2 regions of the Nocardiopsis lambiniae genome follow, and region 2 is predicted to be linked to the other one. Evidence: predicted binding sites of a transcription regulator. Region 2 holds the regulator's gene; the other holds the start of a gene.

Region 1 (15,878 bases), on a different contig from region 2:
CTGCTGTCGACCGGGGACCGGACGATCCTGTACGACGACATCGGCTCCCCCTCCTACTGGGGACGGCTCGGGGCCGGCGGGCGCAACTGGGTGGGTCGTCTCCTGGAGGTGGTGCGGGCCGAACGCTGCGCGGCCCGCGCCGGTATCTGAGGTCGGCCGACCGTGTCGAGGACCGTGATGACCCCGGACGGCCGGACCGGCGCGACCGGTCCACCCGGCACACCGTCGCGCCGACCGGACCCCTCGGCCCCCTGTGCCGGGCGGCGATCGAGGTCGCCGTGCGCACCGGCCCGCCGCGGGCGTGCGGGCGAACACGCCCCTGGGCGCCGGCGGTCGGGAGGCCGCGGAGGCGGGGCCTCCCAGGGGACGGCGACGATCAGGTGACGTTCAGGCCGGGGAGACGACCCGGGCGTCGGAGCGCGTCGGGCCGGAGAACACCGCCTCCAGCGGGACTCCCAGGGCCTCGGCGACCGCCTCGGGCGGGGTGGTCCCTCCGGCCAGTACGGGACGGGCCCTCGCGAGGGCGTTCGCCAGCGACCCCTGGCGGCGCAGGTGGGCCTCGGCGCGGGCGTCGAGGCGGCCGGGTGACGGGTGCAGCGGGTGACTCGGCGCCGGGGCGTCGCCCGGGGTGGGTTCCAGGGGCCGCCCCGCCGGGTCCGTGTAACCCGTGCAGCGGCGCAGCCGGTCGCCGGCCGCGGCGGCGCTGTCGGCGTGCGTCACCACCAGGGAGTCCACCCCGCCGGTGGCGGCCAAGGCGTACCGGTGGGCGGCCAGGTCCAGGTGGCCCACCCGGAACGCCCCCTGCCAGGGGTGCGTCCCGTTGTGCGGCTCGGGCAGCGGACCGGCCAGTGCCGGGTCCTCGGTGGGGAACGGCCCCGCCCCGTGCCGGGTGGTGTAGGCGCGTACCACCCCGATCCGGCGGGCGTCGCCGGGGCGGCCCGCCTCGGCCAGCAGCGCCAGCGGGTTCGCGGTGGTGGTCGTGGACCAGGTGGTGTGCGGGTGGAAGCCGTGCCACTCGTCCAGCAGCACCCCCTGGGCGCCCTCGAACACGACCGGGACACGGGCCAGCAGATCGGGCAGGTACGTCTCGTCCACGATGCGCACCCCCCGCGCGAACCCCCCGTAGGCCGTGACGCAGTCCTCGACGTCCGGGTGTTCGTGGGTGTCGTCGCCGAGCTCGCGGCGGAGCGCGTCCAGGTGGTCGACCAGCCGGTGCAGTTTGCGGCGCAGCACCGCGGGTGTGCGGCAGTCGCCGACCGTGGGCGCGTCCCCGGTACGGGCCAGGGCGTAGGCCATCGTCTCGCCCACACCCATCCCGCACGATCCGTGGCGGTCGCCGCCCCGGGCCCGCTCGCGGACCCGGTTGGCCTCCTGGTGCCAGGGGGTGGCGATCAGTGCCCGCTCGTCCACCGTGACCAGGGCGAACGGGTCCGCGACGCCGAGGGACGCCAGGTGGGCGCCCTCGGCGGCCAGCGCGAAGGGGTCCACCACCATCAGCCGGGACAGGTGCGTGGGCACCGGCCCGCCCGGGGCCAGGGTCCCGGCCCCGAACTGGGAGAACGTGTGGTGGCGGCCGTCGGGCGTCACCACGTTGTGGGCGGCCTGGGCGCCCCCGTTGGCGCGCACGACGGCGCCGTGGCGCCGCCGTGCGCACAGCAGGTCGACCGTCACACCCTTGCCGGCGTCGCCGAACCCGAGGTCGACGACGACGGCGTTGGTGTCGGCCCACGGGCCGGTGCTCACAACCGGTCCGTCCCGGGGGCCGTGACACGGGTGCCGGGCAAGCCGGTCGAGCGCACGATCGAGCCGCGCGGACCGGCCAGCGGCGCCAGCGCCCTGCCCACGACGTCACCGGCGTCCGACCCGGCGTCGGCGAGGTCGGACAGCCCCTCCTCCAGGTCGATGGCCTCCTCGGACAGGCCGATCGTCACCGCGATGGTCTCCGACACCGCGCCCAGGTCGTCCAGGTGGATGACGTTCTGGCCCAGCCGTTCGTCCCAGAAGGACCGCACCGCGTCGTTGGTGAAGTGGCTGCTGCCGCTCGGCATGATGAAGTACACCTCGAACCTGTGCCGCAGCTCGGCGAGGATCCGCGGGAACGGGATGTCCTCGGACAGGTCGTCGCCGATGACCTCGCGCACCTCGCGGGCCTTGACCTTGCCGTAGGCCTTCTCGTCGCCGATGAGGAACAGGTAGCCCTTGCGGCCGCGCTTGTCCAGGCAGTCCATGGCGGTGTGCCGGGCCATGAAGTACATGGCCAGCTCGTAGGACTCGGTGACCTGGCCGCCGCCACCGCCCTCCAGCAGGATGTTGCCGAGGTCCTCCTCCAGCTCGTTGCCGGACTCGAACTGGCCGACCTGGAGAGGCGCCCGGTCGCAGGTGGCGTCGCCGATCCCGCCGAACAGGATCTGCGGGTGCTCCACGTAGCCCTTGCGCAGCAGCAGGCCGAACAGCGAGGGCAGCTTGGCCTGGAGCACACGGGGGACGCGCCCCATCGATCCGGTGACGTCGAACAGCACCGAGATGGCCAGGGACTCGGGGTGGGCGTCGGAGTCGCGGCTCTCACGGAGGGTGACGCCCTTGGGGTCGAGCGTCTCGTGGACCCTCCACTCGGCGCGGGGGACGGATGACAGCACGTCGTCGGTGTAGCCGAAGTCGCTGCGTCCGGCGGCCATGTTGTAGGCCTTGCGGGCGTGGTAGGCGTCGGTGGACCAGTGGCTGCTTCCCATGACGGGTTCTCCTCTTTCAGTGGGGGTCGGGCATGGTGAAGGTGCGGAACCGGCGCGGCCCGTAGAGCCGCTCCAGGACGTCGTCGAGTTCGATCAGCAGGGTGAACCCGTCGGAGGGGCGCTGTTCGGGCGCCGGCAGGGAGCAGCCGCGGGCGAACGAGCGCAGCTCTCGGGGCAGGCGTCCGGCGGTGACGTACTCGACGCACCGGGTCGCCATGTAGATGTCGGTCCGCACCGACGCGGGGCGGCGTTGGGCCACCTCGGGCGGGTAGAAGTCCTTGCGGTGGGGGACCATCGCGGGGATGTGCGGGGCGCCGCTCGCCGCGTGCGCGGTGACCGAGTAGCACCAGTCGACCAGGATCACGCCGTGCTCCTCGGGGTGGATCAGCACGTGTTCGGGCACCACCGCCCCGTGCACCACCCCGGCCCGGGAGGCCGCGTCGAGCGCGACCAGCAGGCGGCGCCACATCCACGCGGCGTCGCGCGGGTCGACGCCGTCGGGGTACGCGCGACGCACGTCGGCCAGGCTGTGGAAGCCGTCCCACCGGGCCAGCACGTTGGTCCTGCGCTCGACCCCGGTCGCGGCGTCGCGGTGGCGGATCGACTCCACCAGCCGGGGGAAGAACGCCCGCGCCTCGCGCGGCCCGTGCTCGCGGATCCGCTCCAGGGCGGTGGCCTCGGCCTTCATCAGGTCGTTGTCGCGCGGGGACCGGGGCACCTTGAGCACCGCGTCGCGCCAGTGGTCGTCCCGGTAGCGGACGGGGTACAGGTCGGCGATGTCGCCCGAGGCGAGGGGGGAGGGCCCCACGTGGTAGCCGTGGGCGGCGGTGACCACCACGTGGTCGTCGAACCCGATCCGGCCCTGGACCGCCTTCCGGTAGCGCGTCCACATCTCGGTGAGCCGGGTGAACAGAGCGGCGTCACCGGTGGGGGTGTCGGGGTGCAGCGACCGGGCGAGCCGCCGGTGCGCCGCGACCGCCGCAGGGGGCACGGCCGTGGTGTCGGTGGGGAGAGGGCCGAACAGGTCGGCGGGGTCACGGGCGGTGAGGACGGCCCGGGTCGCCTCATCGACGGTCATCGGAACCTCCACGGGTGTCATGGGCGCTCCTGAGCAGGGGCGGGTGCAGGGCGGTGGTGCCGCCCGCCCGGTACAGGCGGGGGCGGCGACCGCCTCCGGGGCCGCCGCGCTCGGCGAGGTCCCCGGTGTCCTCGACGAACCCGGGGGCGGCGAGGATCTTGCGGTGGAAGTTGGCGGCGTGCAGGGGCCGGTCCCACACGGCCTCGTACACCTCGCGCAGGTCGGTGATGGTGAACAGGGGCGGGAGGAACGCGGTGGCCAGGGAGGTGTACTCCAGCTTGGCGCGGGCCCGTTCGACGGCGTCGGCGATGACGCGCGCGTGGTCGAAGGCGGGTTCGTACTCGGCGGGGCCGCCGTGCCCGAGGACGTGCCAGGGGACCCAGGCGGCCTCCGCGATGTCACGGCCCTGCTCGGGGTCGGGCAGGTCGGGGGCCAGGAGCATGTACGCCACCGAGAAGACCCGCATGCGGGGGTCGCGGTCGCGGGTGCCGTAGGTGCCCAGCTGTTCGAGGTGGAGCGTGGTGGGCAGGGCGGTCTTCTCCGCCAGGACCCGCAGCGCGGCGTCGGGCAGGTCGGGGTCGGCCGGTCCGGCCGGGCCGTCCTCGGCCCGCACGAACCCGCCGGGCAGCGCCCAGCGGCCCTTCTGGGGGCGCGCACCCCGGCGGACCAGCAGCAGCAGGGGTTCACCGGCGCGGATCGTCATCGCCACCACGTCGACGGTGACCGCCACGGGCGCGAAGGCGTGCGGATCGTAGGCGGCGAGGAAATCGCTCTCGTCCTCGTCGCGCCGCGTTCCGTCGTCCACCATGGTCCCACCAGTTCTTCTCATCGTGAGTTTTTCTCGATTCGAGAATAACTTAGCAGGCCGCCACGACGGAGTCCACCCCTTTTCCCGTTCCCGGGGTCCGGTACGGTCGGTCCGGCGAAAGGGGAGAGAACGTGGAGAGCCTGAGCGACCTGGTCCGACCCGGTGCGACCATCGCCCTGGGCGACGGATTCGGCGCCCCCCGGGGCGTCACGGCCGAACTGTGCGCCGCCGCGGCGAAGGCCGGCGGGGTGCGCCTCGTCCTGGGCTGGGTCCCCGAACCCGACCCCGCGCTCGACCCCACCGCGTTCGCGGACGCGCGCACCGTCATGCCCGGCTGGGGACTGCGCGACCTCGTCGACCGGGGCCTCGTCGCCCACCCGCCCGTGCGCATGTCCGGCGTCCCCGCCCTGCTGCACGGTCCCTGGCGCCCCGACCTGCTCGTCGCCTCCCTGGTCCCCGTGCCCGGCGGGTACGCCTTCGGCAGCGAGGTCTCCTGGCAGCGCACCGCCATCGACGCCGGCGCCACCGTCGCCGGCGTGGTCTCCCGCGCCCTGCCCCGCGCCGACGCGGGTGCCCCGCTCCCCGCCGACCGCGTCGTCGTCATCGGCGGGAGCGATCGCCCCGCCGGCACCCTGCGCCCCTCGCCCACCGGCCCCGACCAGGTCGCCATCGCCCGGCACCTGGCGCCCCTGATCCCCGAGGGGGTCCGCCTCCAGCTCGGTTTCGGGGCGGTGCCCGCCGCACTGGCCGCCGAACTGCGGGTCCCGGTGCGCATCGACTCGGGCCTGCTCCCCGAGGCCGTCGTCGACCTGGACGAGCGCGGCCTCCTGCTGGGCGACCCCGTCGCCATGTACCTCGTGGGCGGCCCCCGCCTGCACGCCTGGGCCGACGGCCGCCCCCTGCTGCACCCCGTCGAACGGGTCTTGGACCCCGGCCGGCTCTCGGCCGACCCCTTCATCGCGATCAACACCGCCGTGGAGATCGACCACGACGGCCAGGTCAACGTCGAGGGCACCGCCCGAGGGGTGCTGGGCGGCATCGGCGGCCACGCCGACTACGCCGCGGCGGCCACCCGTTCCATCGGCGGGCTCAGCGTCATCGCCATCCCCACGCGCCACCGCGGCCGACCCACCCTGGTCGAACGCCTCTCCCGTCCGGTGACCACCCCCTCCCAGGACGTGGAGGTCGTGGTCACCGAACGCGGCGTCGCCGACCTGCGCGGTCTGTCCCGGGCCGAACGTCGCGCCGCCCTGGCCGACCTGTGGGGCGCGAACCGCCTCTGAACGTCCCCCGCCACCGATACGCTCGACCACCGCGGCCGTGTCGGCCGCGCACCGGGGCGGCGACACACCGGGCCGGTCACGGGACGTCCGTCCGTCCACGGCACTAGCATGGTGCGAACGAACGTTCGAGAAAGGTGTGGGGCGCGTGCGCGTGTTGGGGATCGACCCGGGGCTCACCCGGTGCGGCGTCGGAGCCGTCGAGGGCGCCATCGGCCGCCCCCTGAGCCTGATCGCCGCCGACGCCATCCGGACCGGCCCCGACACCGACCTGCCCCAGCGGCTCCTGGGCATCGAGCGCGGCATCGAGCAGTGGCTCGACGAGATCCGCCCCGACGCCGTCGCCGTCGAACGGGTCTTCGCCCAGCACAACCTCAGCACCGTCATGGGCACCGCCCAGGCCAGCGGCATCGCCCTCGTCTGCGCCGCCCGACGCGGCCTGCCCGTCGCGCTGCACACGCCCAGCGAGGCCAAGGCCGCCATCACCGGCAGCGGTCGCGCCGACAAGGCGCAGGTCGGCATCATGGTCGCGCGTATCCTCGGACTCGACGGTCCGCCCCGACCCGCCGACGCCGCCGACGCCGTCGCCCTGGCCATCTGCCACATCTGGCGCGGCGGCGCCCAGGCCCGGGTCGCCCAGGCCCAACAGGACTTCGCGCGCAAGGTGGAACTGGCCCGCCGCGCCCGCGGCGCCCGCCCCTAAGGAAGGAGAAGGGCACCCGGTGCCCGCTATGACATGATCGCGTTCCTCACCGGCCGGGTGGCCGCACGCGGCGCGGGCAGCGCCGTCATCGACGTCGGCGGGGTCGGCATGTCCGTGCAGTGCACCCCCAGCGCCCTGACCCGCCTGCACGTCGGCGAGGCCGGCACCGTCGCCACCAGCCTCGTCGTGCGCGAGGACTCCCTCACCCTGTTCGGGTTCGCCGACGACGACGAGAAGCACCTCTTCGAACGGCTCCAGACCGCCTCCGGTGTCGGCCCCCGGCTGGCCCTGGCCATGCTGTCGGTGCTCGACCCCGACACCCTGCGCCACGCCGTCGCCACCGAGGACACGGCCGCCCTCACCCGGGTCCCCGGCATCGGCAAGAAGGGCGCCCAGCGCATCGTCCTGGAACTGCGCGGCAAACTCGACACACCCGTCCTCACCGACGGCACCCTGCCGTCCGCCCCCGTGTCCGGGGCCGGACCCAACGGCGCCTGGCGCACCCAGGTCGTCTCCGGCCTGGTCAACCTCGGCTGGTCCGGCAAGGACGCGGAGGCCGCGGCGGCCGCCGTCGCCCCCCAGGCCGAGGAGACCACCGACGTCGCCGTCCTGCTGCGCAGCGCCCTGCGCACGCTCAGCCGCGCCTAGGAGCACCCCGTGTACGACCACGACGACCGACCGACGGGCCCCGCCGACCCCTACGGGCGCGGAGCCGTCTCACCCGAGGCCGGTGCCGACGAACGCCAGGTGGAGGGCGCCCTGCGCCCCCGCTCGCTCGACGACTTCGTCGGCCAGGAGCGGGTGCGCGACCAGCTCTCCCTGGTCCTGGACAGCGCCCGCAAGCGCAACCGCGCCCCCGACCACATCCTCATGTCGGGCGGACCCGGCCTGGGCAAGACCACCCTGGCCATGATCATCGCCGCCGAACTCGGCGCGCCCCTGCGCATCACCTCCGGACCCGCCATCGAACGCTCCGGCGACCTGGCCGCGGTGCTCTCCACCCTCCAGGAGGGCGAGGTCCTCTTCCTGGACGAGATCCACCGCATGGCCCGCCCCGCCGAGGAGATGCTCTACGTCGCCATGGAGGACTTCCGGGTCGACGTCGTGGTCGGCAAGGGTCCCGGCGCCACCGCCATCCCCCTGGACATCGCGCCCTTCACCCTGGTCGGCGCCACCACGCGGGCCGGCATGCTGCCCGCCCCGCTGCGCGACCGCTTCGGGTTCACCGCCCACATGGACTTCTACACGGCCGAGGAACTGGAGCGCATCCTCCACCGTTCGGCCGGTCTGCTCGGCGTGCCGCTCGCCGAGGACGCGGCCCGCGAGATCGCCGGGCGTTCGCGCGGCACCCCCCGTATCGCCAACCGCCTGCTGCGCCGGGTCCGCGACTACGCGGAGGTGCGCGGCGACGGGATCATGTCCCTGGACACCGCCCGCGCCACCCTGGAGCTCTACGAGGTGGACGAGCTGGGCCTGGACCGCCTGGACCGCGCCATCCTCGACGTGCTGCTCAACCGCTTCCGCGGCGGCCCCGTGGGCCTGTCCACCCTGGCGGTGTCGGTGGGGGAGGAGGCCGAGACCGTCGAGGTGGTCGCCGAGCCCTTCCTGGTCCGCTCCGGTTTCCTGGCCCGCACCCCGCGGGGTCGGGTCGCCACCCCGCTGGCCTGGGCGCATCTGGGGATCACGCCCCCGCCCGACGCCGCGTTCGGCGCCGCCGCGGCCGTCGGCACCACGGGCCCCGGCACCACCACCGGCAACGGCGCGGGCGCGACCTCCGGCACCCCCTGACCGCCCCGGCGCAGGTCACGGAAAGGCCTCGACGCGAAACCCAACCGTTAACACTCCGATCTCCGTCGGTGGGGGAACGGTGACCGGCGCCACGTAAGCTGTGACGAACCGACCGAGAACGGGGTGACGCCCCGACCCGGGAGTGTCGTCCGACACCGAAGGAACGCTTCGGCCGTCCGGAGCGTTGTCATCACCGGGTGTCGAGCGGACCACAGTGTCCGGACCGGCACGAACAAGGTGGTCGTCGCGGTGACCGTGCCGTCGGCCACACGACGAAGACTTCAGGAAGGACGCCCCGTGCAGGGCCTTTACCAACTCGCCGAAGGTGCCCAGGGAACCTCCGCGGGCGGAGGAATCCTCTCCTCGCTCCCCATGATCGCCCTCATCCTCCTGGTGTTCTGGCTGCTCATCTGGCGGCCCAACCAGAAGCGGCGTCAGCAGGAGATGAAGATGCAGAGCGACCTGGTCCCCGGAGTCGAGGTCATGACCAAGGCGGGCATCTACGGGACCGTCGTCGAGGTCCACGACAACGACGTGATCCTGGAGATCTCCCCGGGCACCCGTATCCGCATGCTCAAGCCGGGCATCGGCGAGATCATCACGCCGCAGGCCGACGACACGCCGGTCGAGGACCGCCCCGACTTCGGCGACGACGACCCCAAGCCCAACAACTGACGGTCGACGCGGCCGTCGCCGGAACGCCCTCGCGGCGCTCCCGACGCGCCGTGCCCGGCCGACGCGCCGACCTCCGGTACCGGCCCCCACCGGGGCCGGTACCGTCGTGTTCCCGCCCGGTGCGCCGCGCCCCGGGCGGCGCGACCCCGAACCACAGCAGAAGGTCCACACCGCACCATGGCCCACGACAACACCCCCGCGGACACCGCAGTCGACCTGGACGCGATCCTGGCGCGCATCCGCGACATCCCCGACTTCCCCAAGCCCGGGATCCTGTTCAAGGACATCACCCCGCTCCTCGCCGACCACGCGGCGCTCGCCGGGACCGTGACCGGGCTCGCCGCCCCCTTCCGGGACGCGGGTGTGGACCGGGTGGTGGGGCTGGAGGCCCGCGGATTCATCTTCGGCGCGCCGGTCGCCCTGACGCTCGGGGCCGGGTTCGTCCCGGCGCGCAAGGCCGGGAAACTCCCCGCGGCCGTCATCGAGCAGCCCTATGATCTGGAGTACGGGACCGCGACCGTGGAGGTCCACGCGGACGCGATCACCGCCGGATCCCGCGTGCTCATCGTCGACGACGTACTGGCCACCGGGGGGACCGGGCGGGCCGCGGTGGACCTGGTCCGCAAGGCGGGTGGTACGGTCGTGGGATTCTCCGTCCTGATGGAGCTCACCGCGCTCCGGGGACGCGAGAGACTGTCCGACGTGGAGCCGCACGCACTCCTTTCGGTCTGAGCCCGGACCCCGCGCGGTCCGAGCACGGCCCACCGCCCGTGACGCGGGCGAGCCCTCCGGGAACACCCGGACCGGATCCGCCGTTGACACCGTTCCCGACACCTCGGACACGAGGGGTGACGGACCGAGTGACACGGGTCATGGGGTACCGCGTTCGCGCCGGTGGGGGCCCACTAGACTGGCGGGTGGGACACCGCGGCGGCCGTGATCGGCGACCGGCCCTGATGATACGCACGTGCACCGGTGGAGCCGGGCGATGCCGACCGCCCGAACGATCCGGGCGGAACCGCGGGAGGTAGGCATGCCAGGCGAAGTGGTCTCGACCGGGACGGTGTCCGAGCACGGAACGCACGGCGAGGAGCCCGGCACCCCCCGGGCGCCCCGAGAAGACCGCCCGGAGGGCGCCGCCGGCACAGCGGCGCCCTCCGCCGTATCCACGCCCTCCACCGTGCGAGTACGCAGAAGGCTCGCCCGACTCGGCGCCCAGCGGGGAGTGACGATGAACCCGGTGCTGGAACCACTGATCAAGACCGTGCGCGCCACCCACCCCAAGGTGGACGTGCGGCTCATCGAGCGCGCCTACGAGGTGGCCGCGCACTATCACCGGGATCAGAAACGCAAGAGCGGCGACCCCTACATCACCCACCCGCTCGCCGTCGCCACCATCCTCGCCGAACTCGGCATGCAGGAGGCCACCCTGGCCGCCGCGCTGCTGCACGACACCGTCGAGGACACCGAGTACTCCCTGACGGAGCTGCGCGCCGACTTCGGTGACGAGATCGCCGAACTCGTCGACGGCGTCACCAAACTCGACAAGGTCAAGTACGGCGAGGCCACCCAGGCCGAGACCGTCCGCAAGATGGTCGTGGCCATGGCCCGCGACATCCGTGTCCTGGTCATCAAACTCTGCGACCGGCTCCACAACATGCGCACCCTGCGCTATCTGCCGTCGGTCGCCAAACGGGAGAAGAAGGCCCGCGAGACGCTGGAGATCTTCGCCCCCCTCGCCCACCGACTGGGCATGAACACCATCAAGTGGGAGCTGGAGGACCTGGCCTTCGCCACCCTCTACCCCAAGCGGTTCGACGAGATCGCCCGCCTGGTGTCCGAACGCGCCCCCCGCCGCGACGTCTACCTTCAAGAGGTCATCGAGGCGGTCTCCGGCGACCTGCGCGAATCCAAGATCAAGGCCACCGTCAAGGGCCGGCCCAAGCACTACTACTCGATCTACCAGAAGATGATCGCCCGCAACGTCGGCTTCGACGAGATCTACGACCTCATCGCCGTGCGGGTCCTGGTGGACAGCGTCCGCGACTGCTACGCGGCCCTGGGGACCATCCACGCGCGGTGGAACCCGGTGCCGGGGCGGTTCAAGGACTACATCGCCATGCCCAAGTTCAACATGTACCAGTCGTTGCACACGACGGTCATCGGACCCTCGGGCAACCCCGTCGAACTCCAGATCCGCACCCGCGCCATGCACCGGCGCGCCGAGTACGGCATCGCCGCCCACTGGAAGTACAAGGAGGACCGCAACAGCGGTGGGGCCCCCGTGCCCAAGGGCGGCTCCGACATGGCCTGGCTGCGCCAGCTCATCGACTGGCAGCAGGAGACCAAGGACCCCGGCGAGTTCCTCGAATCGCTGCGCTTCGACCTGTCGGTGCAGGAGGTGTTCGTCTTCACCCCCCAGGGCGACGTCATCTCGCTTCCGCAGGGCGCCACCGCCGTCGACTTCGCCTACGCCGTGCACACCGAGGTCGGTCACCGCACCGTCGGTACCCGGGTCAACGGGCGTCTGGTGTCGCTGGAGAACGAACTCCACAACGGCGAGACCATCGAGATCATCACCTCCAAGGACCCCGACGCGGGTCCCAACCGGGACTGGCTCGACTTCGTCAAGAGCGCCCGCGCCCGCAACAAGATCCGGCACTGGTTCACCAAGGAACGCCGCGAGGCCGCCATCGAACAGGGCAAGGAGGAGATCGCGAAGGTCATGCGCAAGCAGGAGCTGCCGGTCAAGCGCCTGTTCAGCGGAGAGGCCCTCATCGCCCTGGCCAAGGAACTCCGCTACCCGGACGTGGACGCCCTGTACGCGGCGGTGGGGGAGCGGCAGGTCAGCGCCCAGAACGTGGTCACCAAACTCGTCGACTCCATGGGCGCGCCGGACGGCCACACCGAGGACATCGTCGAGCCGGAGCCGCCCACCAAGGCGCCCCGCCAGCGCCAGCCCGGCAACCCGGGCGTGGTCGTGGAGGGCGACGCCGACGTGTGGGCCCGGCTGTCCAAGTGCTGTACGCCGGTGCCGGGCGACGACATCGTCGGGTTCGTCACCCGCGGCAACGGCGTGTCGGTGCACCGCGCCGACTGCGTCAACGCCGCCACCCTCGACGCCGAGCGCAAGGTGCGGGTGGACTGGTCGCCCACCGAGGACTCGCTGTTCCTGGTCGCCCTCCAGGTGGAGGCCCTGGACCGGGCCCGGCTGCTGTCGGACATCACGCGGGTGCTGTCGGACCAGCACGTCAACATCCTGTCGGCGACCGTGCAGACCAGCCGCGACCGGGTCGCCCAGAGCCGGTTCACGTTCGAGATGGCCGACCCGGCCCACCTGGGGAGCGTGCTGCGCGCGGTCCGCAGTGTGGACGGGGTCTACGACGTGTACCGCGTCCGCAACTGACCGTCCCGCACGACCGGACGCGCCGCTCCCCGGGTGGGCCGGCGCCGTCCGTCCGTTCCCTCCCCGGGTGAGCGGGACGGGTACGGGAACGGCCCCGGTCCGAGGACCGGGGCCGCCGCGTTCAGATCCGGACCGTCGTGGACCGCACGATCTCGAACACCGGATGCCGGTCCGCCTCGGCGGCGAACGCCTCGCCCGGCGCGTCCGGCGGTGCGTCGAAGTACGGCGCCACCACCAGGGCACGCGGGTGGTCCACGTAGTCCCGCAGGACCGGGCCCGCCTCCTCGGCCTCCAGTTCGCGCACGCTGACCAGTTCGATCCATCCGCCCTGACGCAGGGTCGCGAACCCGTCCCGGCGGATGTTGTGCACCCAGTCGACCTCCCCGTAGGGGGCGACCAGGAACCGGCCGTCGTCGTTGTCCACGAGGTTGATCGGGACGGTGCGCAGGAACCCCGTCCTACGTCCCCGCGTCGTGAGCAGGTACGTATCGGGCGGGCACATCCCGTATTTGACGAAGCCGCTCAGCGCGGCGTTCAGGACCCGCCGCGCCCGCGTCATCTCGAACCGCTTCGCCGGTTCGTCCACCATCTGGCAACTCCCTCGATCGCTTGCCCCCATTGTGGGGGGTGTCCGCGACGAACGGCGGACCGCGGTCACCGGAACGCGGAGATCCCCGTCACCGCCTGGCCGATGCTCAGCGCGTGGATCTCCTCGGTGCCCTCATAGGTGGCCACCGTCTCCAGGTTCACCATGTGCCGCATCACCGGGTACTCCAGGGTGATCCCGTTGGCGCCGTGCACGGAACGGGCCGCGCTCGCCACGCGCTGGGCGGCGGCCACGTTCGCGAACTTGCCGAAGCTGACGTGGTTGTGGTGGGCCAGCCCCTGATCCTTGAGCCGGCCGATCCGCAGGGCGGTCATGGTGGCGTGGTTGACGTCCACGACCATGTCGGCGAGCTTGCGCTGGGTCAGCTGGAACCCGCCGATCGGCCGGCCGAACTGTTCGCGGGTGCCCGCGTACTCCAGCGCGGCCTCGTAGCAGGCGCGGGCCGCGCCCGCGACGCCCCAGACGATCCCGTAGCGGGCCTCGTTGAGGCACGACAGCGGCGAGCCCAGACCGCGGGAGGCCGGCAGGACCGCGTCGGCGGGCAGGCGCACTCCTTCGAGGACCAGCTCCGAGGTGATGGAGGCGCGCAGCGACAGCTTCTTGTGGATGACGTTCGCGGTGAAGCCCGGGGTGTCGGTGGGCACCACGAACCCCCGGATGCCGTCGTCGGTGGCGGCCCACACCACGGCCACGTCGGCGACGGACCCGTTGGTGATCCACATCTTGGTGCCGTCGAGCACCCAGTCGGAACCGTCCTCGCGGGCGCGGGTGCGCATGGACCCCGGGTCGGACCCGGAGTCGGGCTCGGTGAGCCCGAAGCAGCCGATGGCCTCGCCCGCGGCCATGCGGGGGAGCCAGTGCTCCTTCTGCTCCTCGGAGCCGTACCGGTGGATCGCCGCCATCGCGAGCGACCCCTGCACGGACACGAAGCTGCGCAGCCCCGAGTCGACGGCCTCCAGTTCGCGGCAGGCCACCCCGTAGGCGACGGCCCCGGACCCCCCGCAGCCGTACCCCTCCAGGTGCATGCCCAGCACGCCGAGGTCGCCGAACGCCTTGGCCAACCCGCGCGGGTCGGGCAGCGTGCCCGCATCGAACCAGTCCGCCACGTGGGGCAGCAGCTCACGGGTGCCGAACGCGCGCACCGCGTCGCGCACATCGCGCTCGGTGTCGGACAGGTCGGCGTCGACGGCCAGGAAGTCGTGCGGGTCGGGGGCGGGCGCCTTGTGGTGGTTCATGTCGTTCCTTCGTGATGTCAGGAGGCGGCCTGTTCGACCGTGCCGCGTTCGACCATCGCGTCGATACGGTCGGCGGACAGACCCAGCTCGGTGAGGATCTCCCGGGAATGCTGCCCCAGGAGGGGCGGTGCGGTCAGCGGGGGAGGGGTGTTCTCCAACCGGAACCCGGCGCGGACCTGCTCCAGGAGGCCGGCGGTGGGGTGCTCGACGGTCCGCAGCACGTCGTCCCCCCGCGCCTGGGCGGTGCGCAGCGCGTCCAGCACCCCGCGCACCCGGCCCACGGGCACCCCCGCCTCGACGAGCAGCCCCATCCAGTGGTCGGCGGGGCGGGTGGTCAGCGTCGCGGTGATCTCCCCGACCAGCTCCTCCCGGTGGGTCACCCGCTCCGGGTTGGTGGCGTACCGCGGGTCCCTCGCCAGGTCGGGCCGGTCCAGCGCCTCGCACAGCCGTCGGTAGAGGGTGTCGTTGCCCGCAGCGATGACGATGTCCGCGTCGGCCGTGGGGAACGCCTGGTAGGGCACGATCGTGGTGTGGGCGTTGCCGATCCGCGCGGGTTCGGTCCCGGTGACCAGCGCCTGCTGGGTGAGGTTGACCAGGCCCGACAGGCTGGAGTTGACCAGGGACACGGTGATCTCCTCGCCCCGGCCGGTGGCCCGGGCCCGGAACAGGGCCCCCAGGATCCCCACCGCCGCGTTGAGCCCGGTGAGCACGTCGGTGATGGCCACGCCCACCTTGCTCGCCGGCCCCTCGGCCGGACCGGTGGCGCCCATCAGCCCGCTCTCGGCCTGCACCACGATGTCGAACCCGGGCCGCGTCGCCGGTTCGTGTTCGGGCCCGAACCCGCTCACCGAGCAGTACACGACCGCCGGGTTGCGGACGCTCACGGCGGCGTGGCCCAGACCGAGGCGGTCGATGACCCCGGGCCGGAAGTTCTGGACGACCACGTCGGCGCCCGCGCACAGCTCCTGTACGGCCGCCAGCCCGTCGGGGTCCTTCAGGTCGACGGCCAGGCTCCGCTTGTTGCGGTTCACCGACAGGTAGTAGGCGGCCTCACCGCCCGCCCACGGAGGCCCCCAGGCGCGGGTGTCGTCCCCGCGTCCGGGCTGCTCCACCTTGATCACCTCCGCCCCCATGTCGGCCAGGAGCATGGTGGCGTAGGGGCCCGCCAGCACCCGGGACAGGTCGGCGACGCGCACGCCGGTCAGGGGCAGGGGTTCGGTCACGGGATCACTCCTCGCCGCTCGGCAGCTGGTGATCGTCCTTGAGCTGGTAGTAGCTCTCCAGGCAGCGGCGCAGCGCGGTCGTGAGCGCGGCGCCCGATTGTCCCGCGTACCGGGTCTGCACCCGGCTCACCAGTTCGGCGATGTCCTCGGTCACCGAGGCCCCCTCGACCAGGGCACGGAAGAAGTCCTTGGCCAGGTCGGTGAGCAGCGTGGTGTCGGCGGCCACGATCCGGCCGTCGGCGGTGTCCACCGCCAGGACGACACCGAGCCGCTGGTACTGGGAATGACTCGCCACGGAATCGGGCAGACGGGCGTAACCGGAGATCAGGACGACCCTGGGATTACG
Region 2 (15,878 bases):
CCATGACCAGGGAAGTACGTGAGGTCATTACTCCGTCGGCAGGGGAACCCGAGACACCGTGATCGAAACGGCATGGAGCCCACCGCCTGAGAAAGCGAGGGCCTACGCGGTGGCAGGCCCTCGCTCGACAACGTCCTCTGGGAAAGAGGCCCGGGATCAGCTGCAACCGCTGGTGGAGCCGCAGCCCTCGCAGGCGTAGCAGCTCCCGGCCGGGCGCATCTTGGTGCCGCAGGTGACGCACAGCGGGGCGTCGGCGACGAACCCCTGCGCGCGCTCGACCACCTCGGTGGTGGAGTGCGCCTCACCGGTGGGCGGCGCGACCTTCGGCTCCCGCTCGCCCGTGGGCGCGGACTGGGCGTAGGACTCCACCTGCGCGGCGACCTGCGCCGTGTCCTCCCCCGCCAGCTGCGCCTCCCGCTCGGCCGCCGACAGCACGCCCAGGGCGGTCCGTTCCTCGGGGGACAGATGGTCCAGCGCCAGCCGGCGGAAGATGTAGTCCATCACCGACTGGGCCATGCGGATGTCGGGGTCGTCGGTCATCCCGGCGGGGTCGAACCGCATGTTGGTGAACTTCTCCACGTACGTCTCCAGCGGCACCCCGTACTGGAGGGCGATGGAGATCGCGATGGAGAAGGCGTCCATGACCCCGGCCAGGGTGGACCCCTGCTTGCCGAGCTTCATGAACACCTCGCCCAGCCCGTCGTCGGGGTAGGAACCGGCGGTGATGTAGCCCTCGGCGCCGCCCACCGAGAACGAGGTGGTCACGCTGGGGCGCTGCTTGGGCAGCCGCCGCCGGACCGGCCGGGGTGTCTCGGCCGCCTTCGGCGTCTCCTGGGAGGTGGACAGCGGCTGGCCGACCTTGCAGTTGTCCCGGTAGACCGCGAGCGCCTTCAGACCGAGCCGCCAGCCTTCGAGGTAGATGTGCTCGAAGTCCTCGACCGTGGCCGTCTCCGGCACGTTCACCGTCTTGGAGATCGCCCCGGACAGGAAGGGCTGCACGGCGGCCATCATGCGCACGTGCCCCATGGGCTCGATGAACCGGCGGCCCATGGCGCAGTCGAAGACCTCGTAGTGCTCCTCACGCAGACCGGGGGCGTCGACCACGTGGCCGTGCTCGGCGACGTACTCGACGATCGCCTCGACCCGCTCGGGCTGGTAGCCGAGGTTGAGCAGGGCCCGCGACACCGACCGGTTGACGATCCGCATGGACCCGCCGCCGACCAGCTTCTTGAACTTGACCAGTGAGAAGTCCGGCTCGATCCCCGTCGTGTCGCAGTCGAGCATGAAGCCGATGGTCCCGGTGGGCGCCAGCAGGCTCGCCTGGGCGTTGCGCCAGCCGTGCCGCCCACCCGTCTCCAGGCACGCGGCCCACGCGCGGGTGGCGGCGGCGTGGATCGGCTCCTCCAGGGTCCCGACGGTGCGCAGGGCGTCGTTGGCGGCGACGTGCTTGCGCATGACCCGCTCGTGGGACTCCGCGTTGCGCCGGTAGCCGTCGTAGGCTCCGACGGCGCCCGCGAGTTCGGCGCTGCGCCGGTAGGCGACGCCGGTCATCAGCGAGGTGATCGCGGCGGCGATGGAACGGCCGCCCTCGGAGTCGTAGGCGTGCCCGGTGGTCATGAGCAGGGCGCCGAGGTTGGCGTAGCCGATGCCGAGTTGGCGATAGGCGCGGGTGATCTCACCGATCTTCTCGGTGGGGAAGTCGGCGAAGGTGATGGAGACGTCCATCGCGGTGATGATCAGCTCGGTGAGACGGGTGAAGCCGTCGACGTCGAAGGTGCCGTCCTCGCGCAGGAACGCGAGCAGGTTGATCGACGCCAGGTTGCAGGACGAATCGTCCAGGTGCATGTACTCGGAGCAGTTGGCGACGACCGTTCCCGCCACGATGTACGAGTGGTTGCGGGGCTCGGTGAGGTTGTAGGTCGTCTCGTGGCCCTGCGGCTCTCGGGAGACCAGTCGGACCGTCTCGTCGGTGGCGTACGACCGGCGGAGGTCCGTCGTCCCGCGCAGCCTCTCCCTCTTCTCCTCAAGTGAGAAGTCGACCACCGCGGCGAACTCGCGCAGCGATCGGCCGGTGATGCGCAGTTCATGGAAGGAGCCGTCGCCGCCCTCGCGGAGACGGGAGAAGCCCGTCGGCCCGCCACGGGACGCGCGATGGACACGACTCGCCATGCCCAGCGGGGCGAGCAGTTCCTGCACCTCCCGCAGAAGCCGGTCCGAACGGCCGCTCAGGCCGACGTGGCGGGTGCCCTCGGGCGCGTCCACCACGCACCCGTCCGCGTCGAACAGGCCTCGGAGGAACTCCAGTACGGCCTCCTCCGGGGCCTCGAAGAGGGCCGGGGGCACCGACGCGTGCTCGGCGGCGACGCCGATGCCGAGCGCGCGCACGAACGCGGCCATGCCCCGGTGGGTGACGCGCAGTCGGACCGTGCCGTCGGCCCGGACACCGGGCTCGCTCGGATGCCCGGTGAGCCGCTCGATCAGCGCCAGATGCCGGGGCAGGACGCTCTCCCGCTCCTCGGCGGTGCCGTACACGGTGGTGACCTCGTCGCCGGTGACCGACCCGGCACCGATGAGCCATCCCAGGTAGTGGGCGAGGTCGGGGTCCTCGTCCCACTTGTCGGGCAGGGCGACGGGGCGGGCGTGGGGACCGGCCGCGGCCTCCCGTGCGGCCTCCAGCGCGGCGGCGGGCAGCCCGGGGTCGGGGTTCGACCGCGGCGCGTAGTGGAAGGAGCGGACCACACGGTCGTCCTCGTCCAGGTCCTCGGCGTGCACCCACCCGCGGTTGCCCGTCCAGACACGGTGGCCGGGGGTGCAGCGCAGCCGCGAGCCGTCGGAGAAGCGCAGTTCGAGGATCTCATGGGTGCCGGTGACCATGTAGCGGACCGGGACCGTCGCCGTCACCCCCTCCCCGGGCTCCCCCTCGGAGGTGACGTCGTCGGTGTAGACCGCGAACGTCTCACCGAGCGCGGCCCGGCGTACGAGGTCGCCGATGGCGATCTGCCCTTTGTCCGTCGCGACCCTCTGATCGGCCGGGAAGCACGGGTTGCTCGCGCTGATGCGGCCGGATTCGGGGGTGGTGTGCCAGTCCTGGATGGTGCCGTCGTACTGGATCCCCGGATCGGCGCACTCCCAGGCGGCCCGCGCCGTGTTCCGGAAGAGGGTCTTGGCGTCGATCTCGTCGATGACCTCGCCGGTGGTCCGGGAGACCAGTCCGAAGTCGTCGCCGGCCTCGACGGCCCGCATGAAGTCGTCGGAGACGCGCACGGAGTTGTTGGCGTTCTGGTACTGGACGCTGACCATGTCGGCACCGCCCAGGTCGACGTCGAACCCGGCGTCGCGCAGCGCGCGGATCTTGTGCTCCTCCCGCGCCTTGGTCTCGACGAACTCCTCGATGTCGGGGTGATCGACGTCGAGCACGACCATCTTGGCGGCCCGGCGGGTGGCGCCGCCGGACTTGATGGTCCCCGCCGAGGCGTCGGCTCCGCGCATGAACGAGACCGGCCCCGACGCGGTGCCACCGGAGGAGAGCAGTTCCCTGCTGGAGCGGATGCGGGAGAGGTTGACCCCCGCACCGGAGCCGCCCTTGAAGATGATCCCCTCTTCCTTGTACCAGTCCAGGATCGACTCCATCGTGTCCTCGACGGACAGGATGAAACACGCACTGACCTGCGCCTTCGACGAGGTGCCGACGTTGAACCAGACGGGTGAGTTGAAGCTGAAGAACTGGTGGGAGAGGGCGTACTTGAGTTCGTGGTCGAAGGTCTCGGCGTCGGCCTCGGTGGCGAAGTACCCGTGTTCGCGTCCGGTGCGGGTGTAGACGCCGACGACGCGGTCGATGAGCTGTTTGAGGCTCCACTCCCGTTCGGGGGTGCCGACCGCGCCCCGGAAGTATTTCCCGGTGACGATCTGGGTGGCGTTCATCGACCACGTCGAGGGGAACTCCACCCCGCGCTGTTCGAAGTTGACCGAGCCGTCGCGCCAGTTCGTCATGACGACGTCCCGGCGTTCCCATTCCAGGGTGTCGTAGGGATGAACGCCCTCGGTGGTGAAGATCCGTGGGATCTTCAGCCCCTTGCGCTTCCCTTTGCCCTTACGTCCCGTCGATCCGCTGGTGGTTTCCGTCATGGCGGAGTCCCCCGAAGGTGTGGCGCGAAGTGGGTACGCGGGGGCGGCCCCTCCACCGCCCCCGGAGAGCGGTGTCAGGCCGTGCTGTCGGCCTCTTGCCCCGCCCGGGCCTCGGCCTCGCGGTCGCGGCGCAGGCTGGCGATCTCGGCCTCGAAGTCGGCGAGGCTCTCGAAACCGCGGTAGACGCTGGCGAAGTGCAGGTAGGCGACCTCGTCGAGGTCGCGCATCGGGCCGAGGATGGCCAGGCCGATCTCATGGGCCGGGACCTCGGCGACGCCCCGTCCGCGGATCTCCTCCTCGACCTGCTGACCCAGCTTGGCCAGGGCGTCCTCGGAGACGGGGCGGCCCTGACAGGCGCGGCGGACCCCGGCGATGATCTTGGTGCGGCTGAAGGGCTCGGTGACCCCGGAGCGTTTGGCGACCATCAGCAGGACGGTCTCCTGGGTGGTGAAACGGCGTTCGCAGGCGTGGCAGGAGCGGCGCCGACGGATGGCCGCACCGTCGTCGGTGGACCTGCTGTCGATCACTCGGGTGTCCGGATGGCGACAGAACGGACAATGCATCCCGGTTCACCTGCTCCCCTCGCCGAACTGACAACCCCTGGGTCTACTAAACCACAACTCCTAGGCCGAAACTTCAAAGATCGACACCAGATGTTGTGGTCGAACCTAGCCGGGGGTCGGGCGTGCCGCAAGCTCCGCAGGTACGCGTGTCACACGGGGAACGCGGCCCAGGATATCGCCGCGGATCGGCGCCCAACGTGCCTCGCCGGTTTTCGGACCGACCTTTGCGCGGAAGAGATGAGCCCCACATCCCCGAGTTCTCGACCCCGGGCGCACATCTTGCGCCATTCCGGGGACGACGCGACGTGAACACGTGTACACACGTAAGTGAGGTCGGAAAATCGTCCGGGAAATCCCACGGCAATTATCCACAGGCCTCGAACGCTTGTTTGATATCACCGTGCGCAACGACTAACGTTGGCCTTGATTTCACGCCGGTTTCGCCATCGCGCGGACTGAGGTCCGGTGCGGGCGCGGACCGGTGGTGGCCACAGGCCCTGACCGAACCAATGCCGAGGAGGCCGGCCGTGCCGGAGGAGAATCCCGGAACCCTGGATTCCGGAACCACCACCGTTCTCGCGCCCGTGGGCGAGCCGGGTGCACCCGAAGAGGCGCCCAAGCTGACCGCGCGTCAGCAGAGCGTCCTGAACTGCATCCAGCGGTACCTGCGAGAGCGCGGCTACCCGCCGTCGATAAGGGAGATCGGCGAAGCGGTCGGCCTGTCCAGCCCCTCCAGCGTCGCGCATCAGCTCAAGGTGCTCCAGCGCAAGGGGTACCTGTACCGCGATCAGAACCGGCCGCGCGCCGTGGAGCTGCGCCGGCCCGGCCGCCCCGGCATGCGGGTTCCGACCCCCGAGGAGCCCGAGTCGGCGAGCTCCGCCCGAGTGCCCCTGATCGGTCGGATCGCCGCGGGAGGGCCGATCCTGGCGGAGGAGTCGGTGGAGGACGTACTGGCGCTCCCACGCCGGCTGGTCGGCGAGGGCCGGTTGTTCATGCTCACCGTGGTCGGCGACTCGATGACCGACGCCGCCATCACCGACGGCGACATGGTGGTGGTCCGCCAACAGCCCGACGCCGAGAACGGTGACATCGTCGCGGCGTTGTTGGACGAGGAGGCCACGGTCAAGGTGCTGCGCCGCACCGAGGACGGGCACGTGTGGCTGATGCCGCGCAACGACGCCTATGAGCCGATCAACGGGGACGCCGCCACCATCCTGGGCAAGGTCGTCACCGTGATGCGCCGGATCTGACCGCTCGGCCCGCCCCCGCCGCACGGGGGCGGGCGGGAGGTACCCGTGGGATCCCACGGTCGCGCCCCGGGCGGAACCTCGACCGGCGGACGCCCGGTGGATCTCCCGCAAGAGGACCGGCCACGGGACCCACGGGCCCTCGCCCACCACCCGCGATCACCCCCGCCCCCCGGCGGGACCTCGACCGGCGTACCGACGGGGCGACCGCCACGGGACCCCGGGCTCGGGCGGGCGTCCTCCTCGCCGTCCCTCACCCCGGGTCGCGTCCTCCGGCCGCCGCAATCCCCCCGGACCGCCCCTCCCCTAAGCTGAGGGGGTGTTCGCTTCCCTCTCCTCCTCCCGCTCCGCCCGTGGGCGCGCCACGGCGGCAGCCGTGGCCGTGACCCTGGTGGCGTCGACCTGCGCCTGCACTCCGACGGCAGAGGAGGAGACCGCCCCCCAGCCCGGGGTGACGGGGCTGGAACGGGAGCTGAGCTTCACCGTGGACGGACTGGAGGTGTTCGCCACCCTCACCCTGCCCGAGGACGTGTCCGGCCCGGTGCCGGGGGCGCTGATCATCTCGGGCAGCGGCCCCACGGACCGCGACGGCAACGGCGACATGCGTCCGGAGGCGAACACCAACCTGAACTTCGCGCGGCTGCTGGCCGAGGCCGGGGTGGCGTCGCTGCGCTACGACAAGCTCGGCAGCGGCGAGACCGGCATGGGCGACCTCGATCCCGACGACCCGGTGGACCCGGGACTGTTCGAGGCCCAGGTCGCGGCGGCCTACACCTCGTTGGTGGACCAGCGGGAGGTGGACCCGGACCGCACCGCGGTGGTGGGGCACAGCGAGGGTTCGCTGTACGCCCTGCGCGCCCACGAACTGGTGGACGCCGAACCCGCGCTGATCCTGGCCGCCCCGGTCGGGAACCGTTACCTGGACCTCCTGGACCGTCAGCTCACCGAACAGGTGCGGACGCTCGAAGCACAAGGAGGGATCGCCGAGACCGAGGCGGTGACGCTGCTCTCCGACGCCCGGGCCGGGCGGGCCGCCGTACGCGGCGGTCGGGCGGTGCCCGACGACCTGAGCGGTTTCATCGGCTCCCTGTACTCGCGTCAGAACGCCGACTTCCTGGCCGCCATGGACGCGCTGGACCCGGTGGAACTGGCCGGGGCGCTGCCCGCGGACACCCCGGTCCTGGTGCTGTGGGGAGAGGCGGACGCCCAGGTCTCCCGGGAGGACGTGGACCGGTTGATGACCGGGCTGCCCGACGCCGAACGGGTGGACGTCCCCGAGGCCGACCACATCTTCCGGATCTACGAGGACGAGCCGGGGGCGACCGTGCTGGACTCCGAGCGTCCCCTCGCGCCGCAGGTCGGTCCGGCACTGACGGAGTTCGTCGACTCCGCCTGGTGAACCCCGCGCCCACCGGCCCGGAGAACCCCCCGGTGGCCCGGCACGCGATCCCGATGGGACGGACCCCGAGCACCCGACGCGGTCCGGTCCCCGCGACCCGTCGGCCCGGATGGAGGAACGCGACCGGGCCGGGGACGCCCCGGGGGAGGCGGCCGTCATCGAGGCCGCCGACGCCCCACCTCCCACCCGCGGCTCAGTCGCCCGCCTCGACCACCTCATCGGGGAGCGCGGCCACGGTGGCGCGAGCGATCTCCTCCGCCCCGGCGATGACGCGTTCCTCGTCCGCGGGTTCGCGTGCGTCGTAGCCGGCCGCCGTGCTGTGGCAGGTCTCCACGTACAGGTTGGAGACACGGGTGGCCACGCAGGCGGTGGTGTAGCCGTCCTCCGCGATCCAGGCGACGGACTCCTCCCCCAGGTCCTCGACCGGGGTGACGGCGTGGCGGGAGGTGGTGGAGTCGAAGTTGTCCCGCGCGGTCGGCACCCCGCCGGGGTTGGGCGCGGCCACCAGGACGAGGGTGGCGGTGGCGGGCACCGAGTCACCGTCGCCGCCGGGGGTGGCCCAACGGCACTGCCACCCCCGGCCGAACACGTCCACGGCGGTGCCGAGGGGTTCCTCCAGGGTGGGTTCGTGGTCGGGGACCCGGGCGTCGAGGGCCTCGGTCTCCCCCACCTCACAGCCGGGGGCCGCGTCGTAGGCACCGGTCTCGGGGTCCTCCCGGGTGAGGACGTACCAGGCGGCCCCTCCCGCCGCGCCGAGGAGGAGCACCGCGGCGAGGATCACGCCGACGGCGGCGCAGCCACGGCTGTGGGGTTGACCGGCGGGCACGGTCTCGGGCGTCGGGTGGTGAGGGTTCACAGGCCCTCCCCGATCCGTTCGGCGAAGGCCACGACCGTGTCCCGACCCTCGTCGGCGCCGACGGGCTCGGTCCCGTCCACGGCCGCGTAGGAGACGCGGACGAGAAGGTTGTCGACGAAGAAGGCGAGTTCGGTGTCGCCGGGCGATCCGCCCCGCCACACCCGCCCCTCACCGGTGGGCAGCGCCACCGCCTCGGCGGTTCCGGGGGTGAGGGCCTCGTAGGCCTCGCGGGCCCGGTCGGCGCCGGGGACGGGTTCGGCGTCGGTGGGGTCGGTGAACAGCGCGGAGAACTCCACTCGCAGGGCGCCCTGACGGGCGTCGTCGGAGGTACCCGCGGAGGTCCATCGGCAGACGACGCCCTCCCCACCGGAGAGGGGTCCTCGCCCGTCGAGGTCGAAGACGGCGCCGGGCAGGTGTTCGTCGAGCGGTCCGTCCAGGTCACCGCAGTCGGGTGCGGAGGTGTGGACGTCACCGGGGTGGGGTCGGTCGGGGTCGTCCCGCGCGGCCCACAGCCCGCCGCCGATCGCCGCGACGGACACCACCGCCACGCCCGCCGTGATCACGGCCGCCCGTACGAGGGGACCCACCCGGTCACCGCCTCCCTGTCCGTTCGCCGGTCGGACGGCATCGCGACGACGGCCGCCCATCACGGCCGCCGTCGCGGTGCCGGGTCAGCCGACGACGATGTTCACCAGTTTCGGCGCGCGCACGATCACCTTGCGGATCTGCTTGTCGCCGATGAAGCCCTGCGCCTTCTCCGATGCCAGTGCGAGCCGTTCCAGTTCGGCCGGATCGATGTCGGGCGCAACGGACAGCTTGTCACGGACCTTGCTCTGCACCTGCACGACACAGGTCACGGTCTCCTGGACCAGCAGGGCGGGGTCGGCCTCGGGCCAGTTGCCGACGGCGACGGTACCGGTGTGGCCGAGCCGCTCCCAGCCCTCTTCGGCCACGTAGGGCGCGAACAGGGACAGGGCGACGGCGAGGAACTCGGCGGCCTCGCGCACCGCCGGGTCGGCGGCACCGGGGCCGGAGTCGATCGCCTTGCGGGCGGCGGAGACCAGCTCCATGACGCGGGCGATGGCGACGTTGAACCGCTTGGCCTCGACCAGGGTGGTGACCTGGTCGATGGCGTGGTGGGTGGCCCGCCGCAGCTCGGTGTGGCCGGTGGTGACGTCGACGCCCGGCTTCGAGGCGGCACCGGCCTCGTTCATCACGCGGTAGGCCCGGTTGAGGAACTTCTGGGCGGCGCCGACGGACACGTCGGCCCAGTCGACGTCCTCTTCGGGCGGACTGGCGAACAGCATGGTCAGGCGGACCGCGTCGACACCGTAGGCGTCGATCTCCTTGCCCAGGTCGACACCGTTGCCCAGGGACTTGGACATGGCCCGGCCCTGGTTGATGACCTGGCCCTGGTTGGTCAGGCGGCGGAACGGTTCGGTGAAGGACACCAGGCCCATGTCGTGCAGCACCTTGGTGAAGAAACGCGCGTACATCAGGTGCAGGGTCGCGTGCTCCTTGCCGCCGATGTAGTGGTCGACGGGGCCCCACCGGTTCACCAGCTCGGTGTCGAAGGGCGCGGTGTCCAGGCGCGGCGAGCAGTAGCGCAGGAAGTACCAGGACGAGTCCACGAAGGTGTCCATGGTGTCGGTGTCGCGCTGGGCGGGGCCGGCGCAGGAGGGGCAGTCGACGTTGACCCAGTCGGTGGCCCCGGCCAGCGGGGAGACGCCCTTGGGCGCCAGTTCGGCGCCCTTGAGCTCGGGCAGCGTGACGGGCAGCTGCTCGTCGGGGACGGGCACCTCGCCGCAGGAGGGGCAGTGGATGATCGGGATGGGCGTGCCCCAGTAGCGCTGGCGGGAGAGCAGCCAGTCGCGCAGGCGGTAGTTGATGGTGCCCTTGCCGGTGCCGCGCTCGGCCAGGACCTCGATGATCCGCTCGATGGCCGCGGTCTTGGACAGGCCGTCCAGGGGGCCGGAGTCGCGCAGGGTGCCCTCGCCGGTGGTGGCGACGCCGGTCTCGACGGGGTCGGGCTCTCCGGTCTCGACGACGACCCGGACGGGCAGGTCGAAGGCCAGGGCGAAGTCCAGGTCGCGCTGGTCGTGGGCGGGCACCGCCATGATGGCGCCGTGGCCGTAGTCGGCCAGCACGTAGTCGGCGGCCCACACGGGCATGCGCTCGCCGTTGACGGGGTTGATCGCGTGACGCCCCAGGAAAACGCCGGTCTTGGGGCGTTCGGTGGTCTGACGTTCGATGTCGGACAGCTTGGCGACGTCGGAGCGGTAGGCCTCGAAGGCCTCGCGCCGCTCGGGGGCGCACAGTTCGTCGGCCAGGTCGGCGTCGGCGGCCACCACGAAGAAGGTGGCGCCGTACAGGGTGTCGGGCCGGGTGGTGAAGACGGTGACCGGCTCGTCGCGTCCCTCGATGGAGAAGTCGACGTCGGCGCCGGTGGAGCGGCCGATCCAGTTGCGCTGCATGGCCAGGATCTCGTCCGGCCAGTGACCGCCCTCCAGCTGGTCCATGTCGTCCAGCAGGCGCTGCGCGTAGTCGGTGATCTTGAAGTACCACTGGTTCAGGCTGCGACGCACGACATCGGTGCCGCAGCGCTCACAGCGCCCCTGGACGACCTGCTCGTTGGCCAGCACGGTCTGGTCCTTGGGGCACCAGTTGACCTGGCCGTCCTTGCGGTAGGCCAGGCCGCGCTCGAAGAACCGGGTGAACAGCCACTGGTTCCACTTGTAGTACTCGGGGTCGCTGGTGTGCAGACGCCGGGACCAGTCGACGGCGATGCCATAGCGGCCGAAGGAGGCCGCCTGGGTTTCGATGTTGGCGTAGGTCCACTCGGCGGGGTGCGAGTTGTTCTTGATGGCGGCGTTCTCGGCGGGCAGGCCGAAGGAGTCCCAGCCGACGGGGTGCAGCACGTTGTCGCCGCGCTGGAAGCGGTAGCGGCCGATGACGTCGCCGATGGCGTAGGCCTCGGCGTGGCCCATGTGCAGGTCCCCGGAGGGGTAGGCGAACATGTCGACGATGTAGGAGCGGGGCCGGGTGTCGCCGGGGTCCTCGCTCGCCTGGAACGGGAGTTCGGCGGCCCAGCGCGCCTGCCACTTGTCCTGGAGGGCGCGGGCGTCGTAGGTGTCGCCCGTCGTCTGGTCGCCGTCTACCGCTGTCATCGCTGCTTGTTCCCTCGGGTCGGTCCGTCCGCGCGCACCGTGTCGGCCGGTGCACTCCGTTTCAGGTTAGCGGCTGGCGAGGTGGGGCGCGGACGGGTTTTCGGCCGCCCCCGGGCGGTTCGGGCGGGTCGGGGACGGGTTCCGCGGCGGCCCTTCACGGCACACCATCGTCACGGAGGGTGAGGGGAAGTCGCGTGATATTACGGACCCCTCGCCCCTCCACACCGACCGCCCGGTTTGTTACTCTGCCGTAAAAGTGGCGCAGAACACGCGACCCGGATCACACCGGGTTCCATCTCTGCCGTTTTCACGGCACATCCGCCTGCGGGAGGCCCCATGCTCAACTTGTCCGTGGTCCTGGAGGACGGCGCCCGATCCGTCCCCGAGAAGGACTGCCTGGTCTTCGGCGATCTGCGCCTGAACTACGCGATCACCAACATGATCGCCAACCAGGTCGCCAACCTTCTCGTCGCCCGGGGGATCCGGCCGGGTGATCGGATCGCGCTGGCAAGTCCCAACGTGCCCTACTTCCCGTTCGTCTACTACGGCGCGCTCAAGGCGGGGGCGGTGGTCGTGCCCCTCAACGTCCTGCTCACCCCGCGTGAGATCGCCTACCACCTGGAGGACTCGGGCGCCAAGGCGATCTTCGCGTTCACCGGCACTGCGGAGCTGCCGCTGGGCGAGCGCGCGTTCGAGGCGTTCAACCAGGTGGACACCTGTGAGATCTACATCGACCTGCCCGCCTCCCCCGGCGCGACCGAGTCCGCCATCGAGGGCGCCGAGACGCTGTGGAAGGCACTGGAGGGCCGGCCGGGCGACTTCGAGACCGTGCAGGCGAACTCCGACGACACCGCGGTCATCATCTACACCAGCGGCACCACCGGCAGGCCCAAGGGCGCCGAGCTGAGCCACAACAACCTGATGATGAACTCGATCGTCTCGTGCAGCCTGGTCAACCCCCACCCGGACGGCCGCGACGTGGCCCTGGTGGTGCTGCCGCTGTTCCACATCTTCGGTCAGACCGTCATGCTCAACGCGGCGCTGTACCGGCACGCGACCCTGGTGCTCATGCCGCGCTTCGACGGCGACGAGGCGCTGCGCCTGATGGAGAAGGAGGGCGTCACCGGGTTCGCCGGGGTGCCCACCATGTACTGGGGCCTGCTCAACGCGGTGCGCTCCTCCGGTGAGGGGAAGTACGACCTCAAGGCGATCGCGGAGAACCTGGTCGACGCGGTCTCCGGTGGCGCGGCGCTGCCCGCCCAGCTCGCCCAGGACTTCGTGGACACGTTCGGCGTGGGGATCAAGGAGGGCTACGGCCTGTCCGAGACCTCCCCGGCCGCCTCCTTCAACAACCCCGCCGTCAAGGCCAAGACCGGCTCGATCGGCCGGCCGTTGTGGGGTGTGGAGATGAAACTGATCGACCACGAGTGGAACGAGATCGTCAAGGAGGGCGACGAGGACCCGGTCGGTGAGATCGCCATCCGCGGCCACCTGGTGATGAAGGGCTACCACAACCGGCCCGAGGCCAACGCCGAGGTGCTCAAGGACGGATGGTTCCGCACCGGCGACATCGCCCGGCGGGACGACGAGGGCTTCTACTTCATCATCGACCGGTCCAAGGACATGATCATCCGCGGCGGATACAACGTGTACCCGCGCGAGATCGAAGAGGTCCTGATGACCCATGAGGCGGTCAGCCTCGCCGCGGTCGTCGGCGTCCCCCACGACACCCACGGCGAGGAGATCAAGGCGTTCGTGATCCCCCTGGAGGGCGTCGAGATCACCGCCGAGGAACTGGTCGAGTGGTCCAGGGCGCGTCTGGCGGCGTACAAGTACCCGCGTGAGATCGAGTTCCGCGAGAGCCTGCCGATGACCTCCACCGGCAAGATCCTCAAGCGCGAGCTGCGCGGCTGACGCTCTCGGACGTGGGAGGGGCGGGACCGCGCGGGTCCCGCCCCTCCCCTCTTCCCCCCTCCCCCGAGGCCCCTCACCCCTTGACGGCGCCCTGGACGAGTCCGGCGGCCAGCCAGCGCTGTACGAGAACGAAGAAGACCATCACCGGAAGGGTGATGAGGGTCGAGGCCGCCATGACGTGTCCCCACTCGTTGGCGTACTCGCCGAAGAACTGGCGCAGCCCCACCGCGACGGTGTACTTGTCGCTCTGCTGCATGAACGTCAGAGCCAGCACGAACTCGTTCCAGGCGATGATGAACGAGAAGATCGCGGTGGCCACCAGGCCCGGGGCGACCAGCGGGAACAGCACCCGCCAGAACATGACGGGCCAGGAGGCGCCGTCGATGTAGGCGGCCTCCTCCACCTCCTTGGGCACGGCGGCCACGAATCCGCGCATCATCCACACCGCGAGCGGCAGGGACAGCGCGATGTAGGCGATGCCCAGGCCCAGCACGGTGTTGAGCAGCCTGAGGTCGCGCACCTGGAGGAAGAGGGGGATGACCAGGGCCTCCAGGGGGACCATCTGGACGATGAGGATCATCACCAGGACCGAGGTGCGCAGCCGGAAGCGGAACCGGGCCACGGCCACGGCGGCCAGCAGGGAGAGCAGGCACGCCCCGACGACGGTGATGCCGGCGACCGCCAGCGAGTTGCGCATGTACAACCCGAAGTCGCCCTCGGTGAGGACGTGGACGAAGTTGTCCAGGGTGGGGTCCCGGGGCACCAGCGTGCCGATGCCGGAGGTCATCCGGCCGGAGAAGGCGCTGGCGATCATGAAGTAGACGGGGAAGAGGGTGAACAACAGGATCGCGGTCACCCCGGCGGCCCGGCCGAGGAGCCGCGTCATGCGCAGCGCGTCGCCGTGTCGGCGGGCCCGACGGACCCGGTGTTCCCAGTCGGTGTCGACGGGGGCGCTCAACGGAGTTCGTCCTCTCGGAACAGGGCCCGCAGGTAGATCGCGGTGACGCCCAGCAGGAGCAGGGTGAGGACGACGGCGATGGCCGATCCCGTCCCGTAGTCCCGCTGGCCGAAGGAGCTCACGTAGGTCCACACGCCCAGGTTGAGCATCTCCGAGCCGCCGACCCCGCCGCCGGGCATCAGGTAGACCTGCGCGAACACCTTGAAGTCCCAGATGGTGGACAGGATGGTGACGACGGCGAACACCGGGCGCAGGACGGGGAAGGTGACGTGCCAGAACCGTTTCCAGGCGCCGGCGCCGTCGATGAGGGCCGCCTCGTGCAGTTCGCGGGGCACCGTGAGCAGGCCGGCCAGGACGGTGACGGCCACGAACGGGAAACCGCCGTGGACCACGTTGAGGGTGACGATGGCGTAGAAGAACAGCCGGTCGGCGAACCAGTTGTACCCCTCGGGGCCGATGACCCCCAACCGCATGAGGGCCTGGGCGACGATGCCGTCGTCGACGTCGAAGATCCACAGCCACACGTAGGTGCCGCTGACGGCCGGCATGGCCCAGGCCACCATGACGCACGAGACCACGACGATCCGGGTGACCGGTCGCAGCCGGGACAGCAGCAGCGCCACGAGCGTGCCCAGGACCACCGTGGCGACGACCGCGACCGCGGCGAACACCACCGTGTTGGGCAGCGCGATCCGCCACAGGTAGGAGTCGGTGAACAGGGAGACGTAGTTGGCGAGCCCGATGAACTCGGATTCGCCCGACACCAGGTTGCGCAGCCGGTACTCGCGGAAGGACAGCCACACGATCCGGGCGAGGGGGAAGAGCAGCAGGGCCGCGATGACCGCCAGGGCGGGGGCGAGCAGTACCCAGGGCAGGAGGGCGCGGCGCCGCCTCAGGCCGAGGGCGGACGCGCGCCGCCCACGGCCGGGCGGGCCCGTCGGCGCACGACGGTGCTGGCGCGCACCGTGTCCGTCGACGGCCCGCCCGACCGGTGTTCCCACGTGTCAACCCCCGTTGAGGATGCGTTCGATGTCATCGGCGGCCTCGGTGGTGGCCTCCTCGACCGAGGTGCCGTTGAGGATGGCCTGCTGCATGCCGACCAGGACCTGCTCGGCCTCGACCTGGCTCCAGGCGGGGGCGGTGGGCACGCCCTTGCTCGCCTCGTTGAGCTGGATCGCGTAGGCCTCCAGGACGGGGTCGGCGGAGGCGGTGAAGGTGTCCACGCCGGAGAGCAGGCCGGGGAAGAAACCGGTCTGCTCGGCCCAGAGCATCATGTTCTCCTCGCTCGTGAGGTGCTCCACGTAGCTCCAGGCGGCCTCCTCGTTGCCGGTGCCCTCGAACACCGACAACAGCGAACCGCCGGCGAACGACGGCGTGTACGCGCCGCCCTCCCGGCCGGGGATGGGGAAGGAACCCAGGGCGCCCTCCAGCTCCGGGTTGTTCTCGACGATGGCCTTGGGGTTGGCGCTGCCGAGCAGGGCCATGGCGGCGTCGCCCTCGGAGAAGGACTCCATGATCTTGATCTCGTTCCAGTTGACGGCGCCGGTGGTGGAGGTGTCGTCCTCCAGGGCAAGGCCGGTGAAGAACTCGATCCCGGCGCGCGCCTCGGGGGTGTCCACCTCCGACACCCAGGTGCCGTCGGCCCCCTG

The links. The regulator LexA, encoded in region 2, represses DNA repair genes until DNA is damaged. The targets are predictions, from matches to a motif close to TCGAACANNTGTTCGA.
Region 1: the regulator LexA is predicted to act here: its motif matches at 6,012-6,027, upstream of ruvC (crossover junction endodeoxyribonuclease RuvC).

Annotation. Positions count from the first base shown of each region.
Region 1 covers NZ_JAVREP010000001.1:573,303-589,180, reverse strand. The annotation lists gene RM479_RS02650 (NADAR family protein) at 1-150, shown strand, start outside; gene RM479_RS02645 (adenylosuccinate synthetase) at 388-1,743, opposite strand; gene RM479_RS02640 (hypothetical protein) at 1,740-2,729, opposite strand; gene RM479_RS02635 (molecular chaperone DnaJ) at 2,746-3,807, opposite strand; gene RM479_RS02630 (NUDIX hydrolase) at 3,794-4,636, opposite strand; gene RM479_RS02625 (acetyl-CoA hydrolase/transferase C-terminal domain-containing protein) at 4,747-5,898, shown strand; gene ruvC (crossover junction endodeoxyribonuclease RuvC) at 6,044-6,598, shown strand; gene ruvA (Holliday junction branch migration protein RuvA) at 6,632-7,246, shown strand; gene ruvB (Holliday junction branch migration DNA helicase RuvB) at 7,256-8,386, shown strand; gene yajC (preprotein translocase subunit YajC) at 8,684-9,061, shown strand; gene RM479_RS02600 (adenine phosphoribosyltransferase) at 9,239-9,793, shown strand; gene RM479_RS02595 (RelA/SpoT family protein) at 10,293-12,467, shown strand; gene RM479_RS02590 (nitroreductase/quinone reductase family protein) at 12,589-13,056, opposite strand; gene RM479_RS02585 (acyl-CoA dehydrogenase family protein) at 13,122-14,309, opposite strand; gene RM479_RS02580 (CaiB/BaiF CoA transferase family protein) at 14,327-15,532, opposite strand; gene RM479_RS02575 (DUF3870 domain-containing protein) at 15,537-15,878, opposite strand, start outside.
Region 2 covers NZ_JAVREP010000016.1:35,404-51,281, forward strand. The annotation lists gene RM479_RS20720 (vitamin B12-dependent ribonucleotide reductase) at 157-4,125, opposite strand; gene nrdR (transcriptional regulator NrdR) at 4,200-4,688, opposite strand; gene lexA (transcriptional repressor LexA) at 5,216-5,938, shown strand; gene RM479_RS20735 (alpha/beta hydrolase family protein) at 6,255-7,334, shown strand; gene RM479_RS20740 (hypothetical protein) at 7,528-8,190, opposite strand; gene RM479_RS20745 (hypothetical protein) at 8,187-8,777, opposite strand; gene leuS (leucine--tRNA ligase) at 8,862-11,357, opposite strand; gene RM479_RS20755 (long-chain-fatty-acid--CoA ligase) at 11,694-13,271, shown strand; gene RM479_RS20760 (carbohydrate ABC transporter permease) at 13,345-14,157, opposite strand; gene RM479_RS20765 (carbohydrate ABC transporter permease) at 14,226-15,125, opposite strand; gene RM479_RS20770 (sugar ABC transporter substrate-binding protein) at 15,234-15,878, opposite strand, start outside.